One region of the Streptomyces sp. A5-4 genome, then DNA from elsewhere that is predicted to be linked to it. Evidence: predicted binding sites of a transcription regulator. Region 1 holds the regulator's gene; the other holds the start of a gene.
The links. Region 1 encodes HspR, which represses chaperone genes until heat shock. Its sites were predicted from a motif close to TTGAGNNNNNNNNNCTCAA; they were not measured.
Positions count from the first base shown of each region.

Region 2: the regulator HspR is predicted to act here: its motif matches at 1,555-1,573, upstream of lon (endopeptidase La).

Region 1 is NZ_CP178591.1:4,148,206-4,155,351, forward strand. Features, by position in the region: gene ACLLJJ_RS19110 (sugar transferase) at 1-298, opposite strand, end outside; gene dnaK (molecular chaperone DnaK) at 491-2,380, shown strand; gene grpE (nucleotide exchange factor GrpE) at 2,377-3,042, shown strand; gene dnaJ (molecular chaperone DnaJ) at 3,100-4,281, shown strand; gene ACLLJJ_RS19130 (heat shock protein transcriptional repressor HspR) at 4,283-4,732, shown strand; gene ACLLJJ_RS19135 (helix-turn-helix transcriptional regulator) at 4,893-5,897, opposite strand; gene ACLLJJ_RS19140 (hypothetical protein) at 6,050-6,253, shown strand; gene ACLLJJ_RS19145 ((2Fe-2S)-binding protein) at 6,250-6,573, shown strand; gene ACLLJJ_RS19150 (pyridoxamine 5'-phosphate oxidase family protein) at 6,706-7,122, opposite strand.
Region 2 is NZ_CP178591.1:5,870,048-5,877,193, reverse strand. Features, by position in the region: gene lon (endopeptidase La) at 1-1,532, opposite strand, end outside; gene ACLLJJ_RS27575 (GNAT family N-acetyltransferase) at 1,716-2,399, shown strand; gene ACLLJJ_RS27570 (hypothetical protein) at 2,542-3,123, shown strand; gene ACLLJJ_RS27565 (hypothetical protein) at 3,279-4,046, shown strand; gene ACLLJJ_RS27560 (rhomboid-like protein) at 4,126-4,893, opposite strand; partial or broken gene ACLLJJ_RS27555 (spermidine synthase) at 5,230-5,986, shown strand; gene ACLLJJ_RS27550 (response regulator transcription factor) at 6,061-6,798, shown strand; gene ACLLJJ_RS27545 (HAMP domain-containing sensor histidine kinase) at 6,795-7,146, shown strand, end outside.

The DNA of each region.
Region 1 (7,146 bases):
GCATCTCGAAGGGGCGGCCCGCCAGGCCCGCGCGGGTCTTGCGGACCAGGACCGGGCCGGGGGAGGTCACGGCGGAGGCCGCGGCGGCGAGGAGCAGTACCGGGGCCGCGGCGAGCAGCAGGAGCGGGCCGGCCGTCAGGTCGAAGACCCGCTTGGCGGACGGGTGGGGCACGGGGAGCCGGTCGAGCGCGAGGTCGAGGATCCGCTTGGCGGGCGTCCGGCTCGCGAGGAGTCGGTCGGCCGTGAGGTCGAGGATCCGCTGGGCGGGCAGGTGAGGCATGCGGGGCGCGTTTGCCATGAGATGCACCTTTTCATGGCTTTTGGCGCGAGTCTCGGCCGCCCCGCCGGGGCCGCGTAAAGCCGCCGCGGGGCCTGCTTGCCCGTAAGAGCGGCATAAGACTTGAGTCGGCTCGACTCAGGTCTGTTGACGCACGCGGATCGGTGATGCATCCTTGAGCCTGTTCCACTCAAGTCAGCTGGAGGAAATGAAATGGCACGTGCGGTCGGCATCGACCTGGGCACTACGAACTCCGTCGTCAGCGTTCTGGAGGGCGGCGAGCCCACCGTCATCACCAACGCCGAAGGCGCCAGGACCACGCCGTCCGTCGTCGCTTTCGCGAAGAACGGTGAAGTGCTGGTAGGCGAGGTTGCGAAGCGCCAGGCAGTGACCAACGTTGACAGGACGATCCGGTCGGTCAAGCGCCACATGGGCACCGACTGGAGCATCGAGCTGGACGGGAAGAACTTCAACCCGCAGCAGATGAGCGCCTTCATCCTGCAGAAGCTCAAGCGCGACGCCGAGTCCTACCTGGGCGAGAAGGTGGCCGACGCGGTCATCACCGTCCCGGCGTACTTCAACGACTCCGAGCGCCAGGCGACGAAGGAGGCCGGCGAGATCGCGGGCCTGAACGTCCTTCGCATCGTGAACGAGCCCACGGCCGCGGCACTGGCCTACGGTCTCGACAAGGACGACCAGACCATCCTCGTCTTCGACCTCGGTGGCGGCACCTTCGACGTCTCGCTGCTGGAAATCGGCGACGGCGTCGTCGAGGTGAAGGCCACCAACGGTGACAACCACCTCGGTGGTGACGACTGGGACCAGCGCGTCATGGACTACCTGGTGAAGCAGTTCCACTCCGGTCACGGCGTGGACCTCTCCAAGGACAAGATGGCGCTCCAGCGCCTGCGCGAAGCGGCCGAGAAGGCCAAGATCGAGCTGTCCTCCTCCACGGAGACCTCGATCAACCTGCCGTACATCACGGCGTCCGCCGAGGGCCCGCTGCACCTGGACGAGAAGCTCACGCGCTCGCAGTTCCAACAGCTCACGTCCGACCTCCTGGAGCGCTGCAAGAGCCCGTTCCAGAACGTCATCAAGGACGCGGGCATCCAGCTCTCCGAGATCGACCACGTCGTTCTCGTCGGTGGCTCGACCCGGATGCCCGCCGTGGCCGAGCTCGTCAAGGAGCTCACCGGCGGCCAGGACGCCAACAAGGGTGTGAACCCGGACGAGGTCGTCGCCATCGGCGCCTCGCTGCAGGCCGGTGTCCTCAAGGGCGAGGTCAAGGACGTTCTGCTCCTCGACGTCACGCCGCTGTCGCTTGGTATTGAGACCAAGGGCGGCATCATGACGAAGCTCATCGAGCGCAACACGACGATCCCGACCAAGCGCTCCGAGATCTTCACGACGGCCGAGGACAACCAGCCGTCCGTGCAGATCCAGGTCTACCAGGGCGAGCGCGAGATCGCGGCGTACAACAAGAAGCTCGGAATGTTCGAGCTCACCGGTCTGCCGCCGGCCCCGCGTGGTGTCCCGCAGATCGAGGTCGCCTTCGACATCGACGCCAACGGCATCATGCACGTCGGAGCCAAGGACCTCGGCACCGGCAAGGAGCAGAAGATGACCGTCACCGGTGGCTCCTCGCTGCCGAAGGACGAGGTCAACCGGATGCGCGAAGAGGCCGAGCAGTACGCGGACGAGGACCACAAGCGCCGCGAGGCCGCCGAGACGCGCAACCAGGCCGAGCAGCTCGTCTACCAGACGGAGAAGTTCCTCAAGGACAACGAGGACAAGGTTCCGGGTGACGTGAAGACCGAGGTCGAGACCTCGATCACCGAGCTGAAGGAAAAGCTCAAGGAGTCCGGCGACGGCGACAACACCGCCGAGATCCGCACGGCGACGGAGAAGGTCGCGGCCGTCTCCCAGAAGCTGGGCCAGGCCATGTACGCCAACGCCGAGGGCGCTCAGGCCGCGGGCGGCGAGGCCGGTGGCGACGCCGCCGGCGAGCAGGCCAAGGCCGATGACGACGTGGTCGACGCCGAGATCGTCGACGACGAGAAGGACACCAAGTTCACCAAGGGCACGGAGGGCGGCACGGCATGACGGAGGAGACTCCGGGCTTCGACGAGAAGCCCGACGTCCCCTCCGGCGCCACCCCCGAGGACGCCACGCCGAAGGCCGCCGAGCCGGATTCCGAGAAGGAGTCCGGCCCGGCGGCCCCGGCCGGGGACGTACAGCAGGACGTAGCTCTGACCGCGCAGCTCGATCAGGTACGCATGGCGCTCACCGAGCGCACCGCGGACCTGCAGCGGCTGCAGGCGGAGTACCAGAACTACCGCCGCCGCGTGGAGCGGGACCGGGTCACGGTCAAGGAGATCGCCGTCGCGAGCCTCCTGACCGAGCTCCTCCCGACCCTCGACGACGTCGGCCGGGCCAGGGAGCACGGCGAGCTGCTCGGCGGCTTCAAGTCGGTGGCCGAATCGCTGGAGACGGCCGTCGCCAAGATGGGCCTGCAGCAGTTCGGTAAGGAGGGCGAGCCCTTCGACCCGACCATCCACGAAGCGCTGATGCACTCGTACGCGCCGGATGTCACCGAGACGACGTGCGTCGCGATCCTGCAGCCCGGGTACCGGATCGGCGAGCGGACGATCCGTCCCGCGCGGGTCGCGGTGGCCGAGCCCCAGCCGGGCGCGGGCAAGTCGGACGAGGCGGATTCGTCGGCACAGGCATCGGACGAGGAGAGCGGTGGCCCGGACGAGGGCTGACGTCATCAGCGGCAACAGCGCGAGCAGTAGGAAAAGCAGGAAGGAGGGACGTCGGGGATGAGCACGAAGGACTTCGTCGAGAAGGACTACTACAAGGTTCTCGGCGTCCCCAAGGACGCCACCGAGGCCGAGATCAAGAAGGCGTACCGGAAGCTCGCCCGCGAGTTCCACCCGGACGCCAACAAGGGCGACGCCAAGGCCGAGGACCGCTTCAAGGAGATCTCCGAGGCGAACGACATCCTCGGCGACACCAAGCGGCGCAAGGAGTACGACGAGGCGCGCGCCCTCTTCGGCAACGGTGGTCTGCGCACCGGACCCGGAGCGGGCGGCGGCTCGTTCAACTTCGACCTGGGCGACCTCTTCGGAGGCGGCGCACAGGGCGGCACACAGGCCGGCGCCGGTGGCTTCGGCGGTGGACTCGGGGACGTGTTCGGCGGGCTGTTCAACCGGGGCGGACCCGGCACGCGTGTCCAGCCGCGCCGGGGTCAGGACATCGAGTCCGAGGTGACGCTCAGCTTCACCGAGGCGGTGGACGGGGCCACGGTCCCGCTGCGCATGTCCAGCCAGGCGCCCTGCAAGGCGTGTTCCGGCACCGGCGACAAGAACGGCACGCCCCGCGTGTGCCCGACCTGCGTCGGTACGGGACAGGTGTCGCGCGGCGGCGGTGGCGGATTCTCGCTCACCGACCCGTGCGTGGACTGCCGGGGCCGTGGGCTCATCGCCCAGGACCCCTGCGACGTCTGCAAGGGTAGCGGGCGCGCCAAGTCGTCGCGGACCATGCAGGTCCGTATCCCGGCGGGTGTGTCTGACGGCCAGCGGATCCGGCTGCGCGGCAAGGGCACGGCGGGCGAGCGGGGCGGCCACGCGGGCGACCTGTACGTCGTTGTGCACGTGGGCAGCCACCCCGTGTTCGGCCGCAAGGACGACAACCTCACCATCACCGTGCCCGTCACCTACGTGGAGGCGGCGCTCGGCGGCGAGGTGAAGGTGCCGACCCTCGGCGGGCCCCCGGTCACACTGAAGCTGCCCGCGGGCACGCCCAACGGGCGCACCATGCGCGCCCGGGGCAAGGGCGCGATGCGCAAGGACGGCACCCGCGGCGACCTTCTGGTCACCGTGGAGGTCGCGGTGCCCAAGGACCTTGACGACAAGGCCCGGGAGGCGCTGGAGTCCTACCGTGAGGCGACCGCGGGGGAGGACCCGCGGGCGGAGCTGTTCCAGGCCGCGAAGGGAGCATGAGATGGATCCGCGCCGACGACGTAATCCGTACCAGCTGACCGACCAGACACCGGTGTACGTCATCTCGGTCGCGGCCCAGCTCTCCGGCCTGCACCCGCAGACCCTCAGGCAGTACGACCGCCTCGGCCTGGTCTCGCCCGACCGCACGCCGGGGCGGGGCAGGCGCTACTCGGCCCACGACATCGAACTGCTCAGAACCGTGCAGCAGTTGTCGCAGGACGAGGGCATCAACCTGGCCGGCATCAAGCGCATCATCGAGCTGGAGAACCAGGTGACCGCGCTCCAGCAGCGCGTCGCCGAGCTCTCGGCCGCGGTGGAGGGCGCCGCGTCGGCCATGCAGCAGCGCGAGGCGCAGGTGCACGCGTCGTACCGGCGCGACCTGGTCCCGTACCAGGACGTGCAGCAGGCGAGCGCGTTGGTGGTGTGGCGGCCCAAGCGGTCGTCCGAGTAGTTCCCGGGTCCGGCAAGTGCGTGGAAGGCCCTCTCCGTGACGGAGGGGGCCTTTCGCGTGCCGCCGGGCGCGCGACACGGTCGAGCACGGTCGGCGCGGAGTCAGGGAGCGTTCAAGCCAATGTTCGGGGTGCCGGCTCCGGCGACCGCCCCGGTGGTGCTCACTCCGGCGGGGTGCGCAGGTGGTGATCCTGGTTCAGGATGCCCGACCGGGCGATGAGGTAACCGAGTTGGGCGCGGCTGCCACTGCCGAGTGCGGCGTTCAGCTTGGCGATGTGGGTGCGGCAGGTGCGCACGTTCATCCCGAGGCGCCGGGCGATGGAGTCGTCGACGTGGCCCTCGACGAGGAGCTGGGCGATGGAGCGCTGGACGCCGCTGATGCCTTTGGGCGTCGGATCGTACTGGAGCTCGTCGAGGAGTGGCGCGGCGCGGCTCCAGAGCTGTTCGAAGACCTTGACGAGGTACTCGATCAGTCCGGGGTGGCGGAGCTCCAGGGCGACCTGGCGGTCGTTGCGGGCGGGGATGAAGGCGACCGTCCGGTCGAAGATGATCAGGCGCTCGATGAGCTCTTCGAGGGTCCGGATCTCGACCTTGCCCGCGGCCAGCCGCTCCGCGTAGGCGAGCGTGCCCTGGCTGTGCCGGACGGTGTGCTGGTAGAGAGTGCGCATGCCGACTCCGCGATCGACCACGGAGAGGGCGCGTTCGAGGCCTTCGCTGAGACGGTCCTCGCTTCGGCCGCCTCCGGGCTGGACGGTGAGGACCTCGGTGCGGCATTCGGCGGTGGCGAGATCGAGCGCCGCATTGATCCGGTTGACCCCTTCCAGCACCGTGATGGCGTGGGTGGTCGGTGGGTCCTGCGCGCTGATGTCCATGAAAGGCTCGAAAGAGTCGGCCAGTTCGACGGAGCGCCGCCTGCGCTCCTGGATTTCGCGTTCTATGGGGTGGAGTCGCTGGGCGAGTGCGGCGGACGGTGGAACTGGGCGGAGCCAGTCGGAGTCGTCGGGGTCGGGGTGCAGAAGTGCGAAGTCCATCAGGCAGGGCGCCGGTTCCACCTCGGCGCGGGCTATGCGTCCGGAGCGCAGCGCACTGGCGTAAAGACGTCCCCCTGCGTCGCATAGTTCTGTGATCCCGTGAGGATGTGTCTGTTTTGTATCACTTCTGGCCATATCTCCACCCCCCAGGTTCCTGAACGTGCAGGAACATGATGCATCGTGCCGGTGGTGTTCGCGTGCCCAGGTGAGACATCGTCTTAGAGGCGGGGGAGATGAATCCACAAGTGAGGACGAAGCCGACCATGTATAAGCGAATGCTTCGCTCGGTGCTTGCCACCGCTTTCGTCGCGGCCTTGGCCTACGGCACGCTCGGTGCCGGCGACATCAGCTGGAGTTCTCAGGCGGCGCCGCCCGGTGACATCAGCTGGGGCGTCGAGGCAGCGTCCGCGCCTGGTGACATCAGCTGGAATGTCGAGGGTACGCCCGGTGACATCAGCTGGGGCGTCGCGCCGGCAAACGCAGGCGCATGACCGTGCCTCCGGACGACCGCACCTTCAGACGCGAGATGGCCACGGCCTACCGGTCGGGATGGCACTTCATCGATCTGGCCACGGCGATTCCCTACCGTGGCGACTCGTTGATGGTCACTCTGTTCGGCGAACCGATCGTGGTCGTACGCGAAGAGGACGATGAGGACGTCCGCGCCTACCGGTGCCTTCGCCGGCCCCGAGGAGCTCCGCAACCTGTTCGCTGTGCCGTGCGCTACGGCATGGTTTTCGTCAATCTCGACCAGCGTGACCACCAGCTGATCGAACCAGAAGCCAGCACCGCCACCCCCCGCAGTGCCTGACGCGATTCCCCCTTCTTTACCCAATCGCCCAGGCACTTCCCCCACACAGCGGCGTCATCGTGAACCTGAACACGATGGCGCCGCTGTGCTGTGCCCGGACAGGGGCGGCGGCCCCGCGCCCGGGCCCCGCGCTCAGGCCGGGTCGGGTGCGCGGCCCATCGCCCGGTTCAGCGTGATCTCGATCAGGACGCGGTCCGGGTTGGGCGCCGGGGTGCGCCCGTAGCGCTCGGAGTAGCGGCGTACCGCGTCGGCGATCAGCTCCGGCTCCGTACGGACCGTCGCGCGCCCCTCCAGCGTCGCCCAGTGGCGGCCCTTCGCCTGGCAGACGGCGACCGGCGCGCCCGCCGCCCCCGCGGCCCGCACGTTCGCCACCTTCGTGCTGTGCCTGTTGGCGATGACGCGGGCGAGCCCGGCCTCCGGGTCGTAGGTCACCCCGACCGGCACGACGTGCGGCGAGCCGTCGGGGCGGGGGGTCGTCAAGGTGCAGAGGTGGTACTCGCGCCAGAAGGCGAGGTACTCGGGGCTGGGATTGCGGACGTCTTCGGCCATACCGGAAGCCTAGTGCGGGGGATG
Region 2 (7,146 bases), 1.7 Mb from region 1:
ACCTTCTCGTCCTCCGTGTAGCCGTCGAGCCTGACCAGCTCCATGCGGTCGAGCAGGGCCTCCGGGATGGCTTCCAGGACGTTGGCCGTGGCGAGGAAGACGACGTCGGACAGGTCGAGTTCGACTTCGAGGTAGTGGTCGCGGAAGGTGTGGTTCTGCGCCGGGTCCAGGACTTCGAGCAGCGCCGCGGCCGGGTCGCCGCGGTAGTCGGAGCCGACCTTGTCGATCTCGTCGAGGAGGACGACCGGGTTCATCGACCCGGCCTCCTTGATGGCGCGGACGATGCGGCCCGGGAGAGCGCCGACGTACGTACGCCGGTGTCCGCGGATCTCCGCCTCGTCGCGTACGCCGCCGAGCGCGACCCGGACGAACTTGCGCCCCATCGCGTGCGCGACGGACTCACCCAGCGAGGTCTTGCCGACGCCGGGCGGGCCGACCAGGGCCAGCACCGCGCCGCCGCGACGGCCGCCGACGACACCGAGGCCGCGGTCGGCCCGGCGCTTGCGCACCGCGAGGTACTCGGTGATGCGCTCCTTCACGTCGTCCAGGCCCGCGTGCTCCGCGTCGAGGATCGCCTTGGCGCCCTGGATGTCGTACTGGTCCTCGGTGCGTTCGTTCCACGGCAGTTCGAGGATGGTGTCGAGCCAGGTGCGGATCCAGGAGCCCTCGGGCGACTGGTCCGAGGAACGCTCCAGCTTGTCGACCTCCTTGAGGGCGGCCTCACGGACACTCTCGGGGAGGTCGGCGGCCTCGACGCGTGTCCGGTAGTCGTCGGACTCGTCCGCCGTCTCCGCGGACTGGCCGTTGATCTCGCGCAGTTCCTTGCGTACGGCGTCGAGCTGGCGGCGCAGCAGGAACTCGCGCTGCTGCTTGTCCACGCCCTCCTGCACGTCCTTGGCGATGGACTCGGCGACGTCCTGCTCGGCGAGGTGCTCGCTCAGCCGCCGCACGGCGAGCTTGAGGCGGGCCACCGGGTCGGCGGTCTCCAGCAGCTCCACCTTCTGGGTGGTGGTGAGGAAGGGCGAGTAGCCGGAGTTGTCGGCGAGCGCGGAGACGCCCTCGATCTGCTGGACGCGGTCCACGACCTGCCAGGCGCCGCGCTTCTTCAGCCAGGTGGTGGCGAGCGCCTTGTACTCGGTGATCAGTTCGGTGACGGAGCCGGGCAGCGGGTCAGGGACGCTCTCCTCGACACGATTGCCCTCGACCCACAGGGCCACGCCGGGGCCGGTCGTGCCCGCGCCGACCCGGACCCGGTCGACGCCCCGGATGAGGGCGCCGGGATCGCCGTCGGAGAGCCGGCCGACCTGCTCGACGGTGCCGAGGACGCCGGTCCCCGCGTACGTACCGTCGATTCGAGGAACGAGAAGCACCTGCGGCTTGTTGCCACTGGAACGGGCGGCGGCCTGTGCGGCCTCCACCGCGGCGCGTACATCGGGATCGGACAGGTCCAGGGGCACCACCATTCCGGGCAGCACGACCTCGTCATCGAGCGGCAGCACAGGCAGGGTGAGTGGATTGGACGTCGATGCCATGATCTCCCCTAGGGCAGTGAAGTTGAGCTATGCCGACTCAATGCTGGGGAGCGACCGAATGTTCCCGAGCCTGCGTTCGCTCTGAGCGATCAGGTGGCGACGATCACGCCGGAGCCTCACCGAGCAGGGCCTGTAATGGCTAATATCCATCAGCAGCCATTACCTAGGAATCAGGAGTACGGCATGACCGGGGCCCCTTTCCGCACCACCGCCGATGCCGTCCGCGCCTGGGTCGACGGCTGGGTCCTGTCCCGGGGTGCGGCGGACCCGCTGCCCCGGCCCTGGGGCCTCACTGTCGATGTCGGCCTCCCGCACCACGCCACCCGGCACGTCATGACCGACGCCGACGAGGCGACCGTCCGCGAACTCGCCGAGGCGTACGCCGCCCCGGCCGTCTGCCTCAAGATCTTCCTGGATCCGGAGACCGTCGCGCCGTGGCTCGGCCCGGGGTGGGTCTCCGACGGTCCCGGCTGGCTGATGACGACCGCCTTGCGCCCGTCCGGCGCCGAGACCCCGGACGGCTACACGCTCAGGTCCTGGACGCGCGGCGGCGTGATCCGGGCCCTCGTCCTCGCCCCCGACGGCGGATTCGCCGCCTGCGGCCAGGTCGCCCCGACCGGCACGACGGCGGTGGTCGACCAGGTGGAGACCTCCCCGGCGCACCGCCGCAAGGGGCTGGGCGGCCTGGTGATGCGCACGCTCCAGGGCGCGGCGTACGACCGGGGCGCGCGGACCGGGTTGCTGGGCGCGACCACCGACGGGCGGGGGCTGTACGAGGCTCTGGGCTGGGAGGTCCGCGCACCGCTGGTCGGGGTGACGTACACGCCGGACGCCGCCGGGGGAACGGGCCGGGCGCGGGGCCGATGACGAGCCCCGCACCCGGGGTGCCGATTCGCCCGGCGCCAGGTGGTGGACGCGGGGCCCCGATAGCCGGAAGCTTGGCCGCACGAGGGCGGGCGCGGCGCGCGGGGCGCGTACTGACCCGATGACGCGAGGAGTTGGGGCGCGTATGCGGCGAAGCGTGTGTGGCGCGGTGGCCGGAACCATGATGATCGCCACGCTGTCACTGACGGGGTGCGGGAGCGGTGACGGCCGCGGATCTGACGCGGGTACGTCCGAGAGCGCGCCCAGCCCCTCGGTCGGCAGGAGCGGCGGCGACCAGACCGGCACCTCCGCCCCGCCGCCGACCGGTGCGCCGACGCCGTCCGCGTCCACACCCTCCGCACCCTCCACCCCCGCGCCCGCGAACGAGCGGCTCGTCACGGTCACCGTCAGCGGCGGGTTCGACGGGCGGCACCAGAGCACTCTCGTCAACGGCGACGGGTCGTACAGGATGCTGTCGCACAGGCCCGAGCGGCCCGAGCACACGGGGCGGATGAAGCCGGCCGAGCTGGCCGAGCTGCGCACGGCCCTCGCGGAGGCCGACTTCGCGAAGCTGCCCCGCCTCAACGTCGCCGATCAGCCCATCGCCGACGGGCTCACCACCGCCGTTGTGCACCGGGGCCACGAGGTGGTGACGGACGGTTCGAAGCCGGTCCCGGGGCTGGACCGGGTCATCGCCGCACTGCCGGCGATGCGCACCGGGGCCTGATCCGCCCGGCCCGACACCGGGCACGGGCCGAGGGTTTCCGGTCACCTACGGACAAAGCGCGGTGGAGGCGCTTCCGCGTCCCGATACTGGCAACCGCACGGCCCGGCGGGCGGCCCGCACGCTGCCCGGCGGGCGTCGTCCGTGGAAGGTGCCAGATGTATCTGCCGTTCTCTACGTCCGCGGCCATCTTGGGGTCCGACACCGGACTGATACGCGAGGTCGGTGAAGGCCACCTCGATTCGTTCCGCCATCTCTACCGGCGGCACTATCCGGCCGTGCGCGCCTACGCCGTCGGGTGCATGCAGACTTCCTACGACGCGTACGAACTGACCTGCCATACCTTCTCCGAGCTGCCGCAACGGGCGCTGACCGGGGAGCCCTTCGTCGAGCGCCGCTATCCCGGCTGCCTGCGGCTCCAACTCCTGGAGAGCGCCCGCATCGCCGCGGTGGCCCGGTGCGCGGACGACGACGAGCGGGCCTCGCCGCAGTTCCACCGGTGGGTGGTCCAGGGGTCCCGCTGGTCGATGGAGGAGAGCGGCCGGCCTGCCGTCGCGTGGGACGCCCTTCCCCGCGACAAGCGCTGCCTGCTGTGGCACGCCGTCGCCGAACAGGAGGAACCGGCTCTGGTGTCACAGGTGACCGGCGCCCCCGCGGGCTCGATCGAAAGGGCCAGGGAAGCGGCCCTGGGCACCCTGCGGCAGATCCGGGCGAATCTGTCCCTGGAGCGGCTGCGACGACCGGACTGCCGGGGCGCGGTGGAACAGTTGATGGCCCGCTACCCGGCAGCGCCCGCGCGGCAGGAACCGTTCGAACACGCCGGTGTGTGCACCGAGTGCGCCGAGCTGTTCAGCGATGTGATCCATCTGGAGACGCGGCTGGCGGCGCAACTGCCCCGTCCGGCACGGGCACCGAGCCGGTGCTGAGCGGGATTCCGGGTCCTGGAGCGCACTCCAAGTCAAGGCCGGGGAAAGGCCGGAGCGGGCAGGGGCAACGCCCGTACCGTCAGCCGGGGACGCGGGCCCGGCGTCGCACCAGCGGCCAGAACGCCACACCGAGCAACAGGGCCAGCGGATGGCCCCAGTTCGTCAGCGGATCCGTGAACGCCAGGAGGTCCTGGAGGAGCATCAGGCCGACGCCGGCCAGGGCGGCCCGGCGCAGCCACGGGGTCAGCAGCCCGGCCAGCGCGCCGACGCTCGCCATCAGGCCGAAGCTGATGCCGTAGTCGAGCCGGTGCAGCGAGCTGTCCGGCAGGTGCCCCGCCAGCACCGAGAGCCCGACCGGGATCTCGGTGGCGAGCGTCGCCACCACATGCCCGAGCAGGAACACCCCCGCCGTACGCAGACCGCCGACTCGGCGCTCCAGCGCGGTGAGGACGAACACGAACCCGACGGCATACGGCGACGCGAGGCCACCGGCGACCCACAGGGCGCTGGCCACCAGCACGAGCAACGGGCTCTCGGTGAGGTGCGCGACATCGGTGCTCGACCCGCGCAGCGCGTCCGAGACGGTCGCCGGGTCGGCGTACTCGGCGAACAGCGAGGTGGCGATCAGGACCAGTGCGTAGGCGAACGTGAAGGGGGTGCCGACGGGGGTGGGAAAGAGCCGCCAGGGGCGCCAGGACCGCCGGTGCCCGGTGGTGGGCACCGAGTGCGCGGCGGGCGCGGACCCGGACGTCGACGCCGCCCTGGGCGCCGTCCGCTGCCCGGGGACGCCTGCCGGCAGGACGTCGGATCGTCCGGTCCTGTTCGCGGTCGGCGCTGCGCTCTGCACTGGGTGGGGCCCCTTCCGCCGTCGCGTCTCTTCCGCGGCCCTAACGGGTCGTACGCCCTCGGGGACAATGGCGCGCGGACTCCCGACGCCCCGCGACTCCGCCTCCGGCGTTGTCGTCGGTCGACGACGCCCGCTGATCCACGCTCCATTGCTTCCGAGCCGTTACCTACGGACAACGCTCACCTTCCGCGATCAGCTCCTGCCCCGCCTATGGCGTACGTCACATGAGGCAACCTTCACACCCCGCCGTGCGTCAGCGCGCGGCCGGGGGTCCCGAGCGGCGGCCCAGCATCGGATTCAAGTCAAAGTCACGATCTTCTCCGCCGCCGTACAGGCTTGAAATCGAGCCGCGAAGAGGCCGGCCACACCCGAAAGCACCGACCCCGTCACTTCGACCGGCGCGAGGTGCCGTACGGCGAGGTCGTACCACCGGAGCCCGGGAAGCATTGCGAGATCATCGCCAACGGGTGCTTCCTGACGGGCACTTGCGACGGGCGCTCCGTGCGGCGTCCGGTCGACGCCGCACCGGACACACTCACCGCCGGCCGGCCCCGCGCCGCTCACCGGCGGGCCGGGGGCCGGGTTCTCGTTGGCGCGGGACGCCGCGGAGTCCCGGTGGGGGCGGACCGTGGCGGTCGAGCGGGAGTAGGCAGTCGTCGAGCGGGAGCGGGCAGTCGTCGACCGGCATCACACAGGGCCGCTGAGCAGGATCTCGGGGGTGGCGCTCGCCGATTCTCGATGCGACATCATTCACACCGGCTTGATGGATGTCGTACGGAAAAGCACGATTGATCCGACCGCTGCGCCCTTCGATACAAACCGCGACACATACGACCCGCTCCGACTGGGCATCGACGACGGACCGGACCGGACGGCGACCGACGAACACGGCGATCTCCGCTCACCGCTGGGACTCGCGGGACGCGTGGGGTTGTTGAGGCCGGGGAGCATCCTCGGGGTCCGGTCCGCGCACCCGCTCACCCTCTTCGAGGACACGATGCGGAATGCCGGATTCAACTTGGTTAGGGCCGAAGAGATCCCAGTTGCCCGGGGCGTGCCTGACGTGGTCCATCTTGCCATTCGCCCTGCGTAGCCGGGATGCCTTCACTGCCTCTACGCTGCAGCCCTACACACGGGATCTAGCCAGAGAACTCCCAGGGGCGGGCGATGGAGCAGACACACACCAGCCACAACGGCCTCGCGGCCACTCCCGGCGCTCAGCGCCGGGTGCTGGTCGTCGAGGACGATGCCACGATCGTCGACGCCATTGCCGCGCGGCTGCGTGCCGAGGGCTTTCAGGTCCAGACAGCCGTCGACGGCCCCGCGGCCGTGGACGCGGCCGAGGCGTGGCAACCCGATCTCATGGTTCTCGACATCATGCTGCCGGGCTTCGATGGCCTTGAGGTCTGCCGTCGCGTCCAGGCGCAGCGCCCGGTGCCGGTCCTGATGCTGACGGCCCGCGACGACGAGACCGACATGCTGGTCGGCCTCGGGGTCGGCGCGGACGACTACATGACCAAGCCGTTCTCCATGCGCGAGCTGGCGGCCCGGGTGCACGTACTGCTGCGCCGGGTGGAGCGGGCGACCCTCGCCGCCTCGACCCCGCGCAGCGGAATCCTGCGCCTCGGCGAGCTGGAGATCGACCACGCGCAGCGCAGGGTGCGGGTACGCGGCGAGGACGTGCACCTGACGCCCACCGAGTTCGACCTGCTCGTGTGCCTGGCCAACACGCCGCGGGCCGTGCTCTCGCGCGAGCAGCTGCTCGCCGAGGTGTGGGACTGGGCGGACGCGTCGGGCACCAGGACCGTCGACAGCCACATCAAGGCGCTGCGCCGGAAGATCGGCGCGGAGCGGATCCGCACGGTGCACGGCGTGGGGTACGCACTGGAGACTCCGCCCGCATGACACGGCAGGGGAACGGCCTGCGGCCCTTCTCGATCAAGACCAAGCTCGGCACGCTGGTGGTCGTCTCGGTCTTCATCACCACCGGCCTGATCCTGGTGGCGCTGCGCACCAAGACGGAGCTGCGCTTCATCACCGTCTTCTCGGTGATCGCCTCGATGCTGATCACCCAGTTCGTGGCGCACAGCCTGACGTCGCCTCTCGACGACATGACGACGGTGGCCCGGTCCATCGCGCACGGCGACTACACGCGGCGGGTGCGCGGCGCCGGGCGCCGCGACGAGCTGGGCGACCTCGCCGCCACGATCAACCGCATGGCGGACGATCTGGAGGCCGTGGACCGGCACCGCA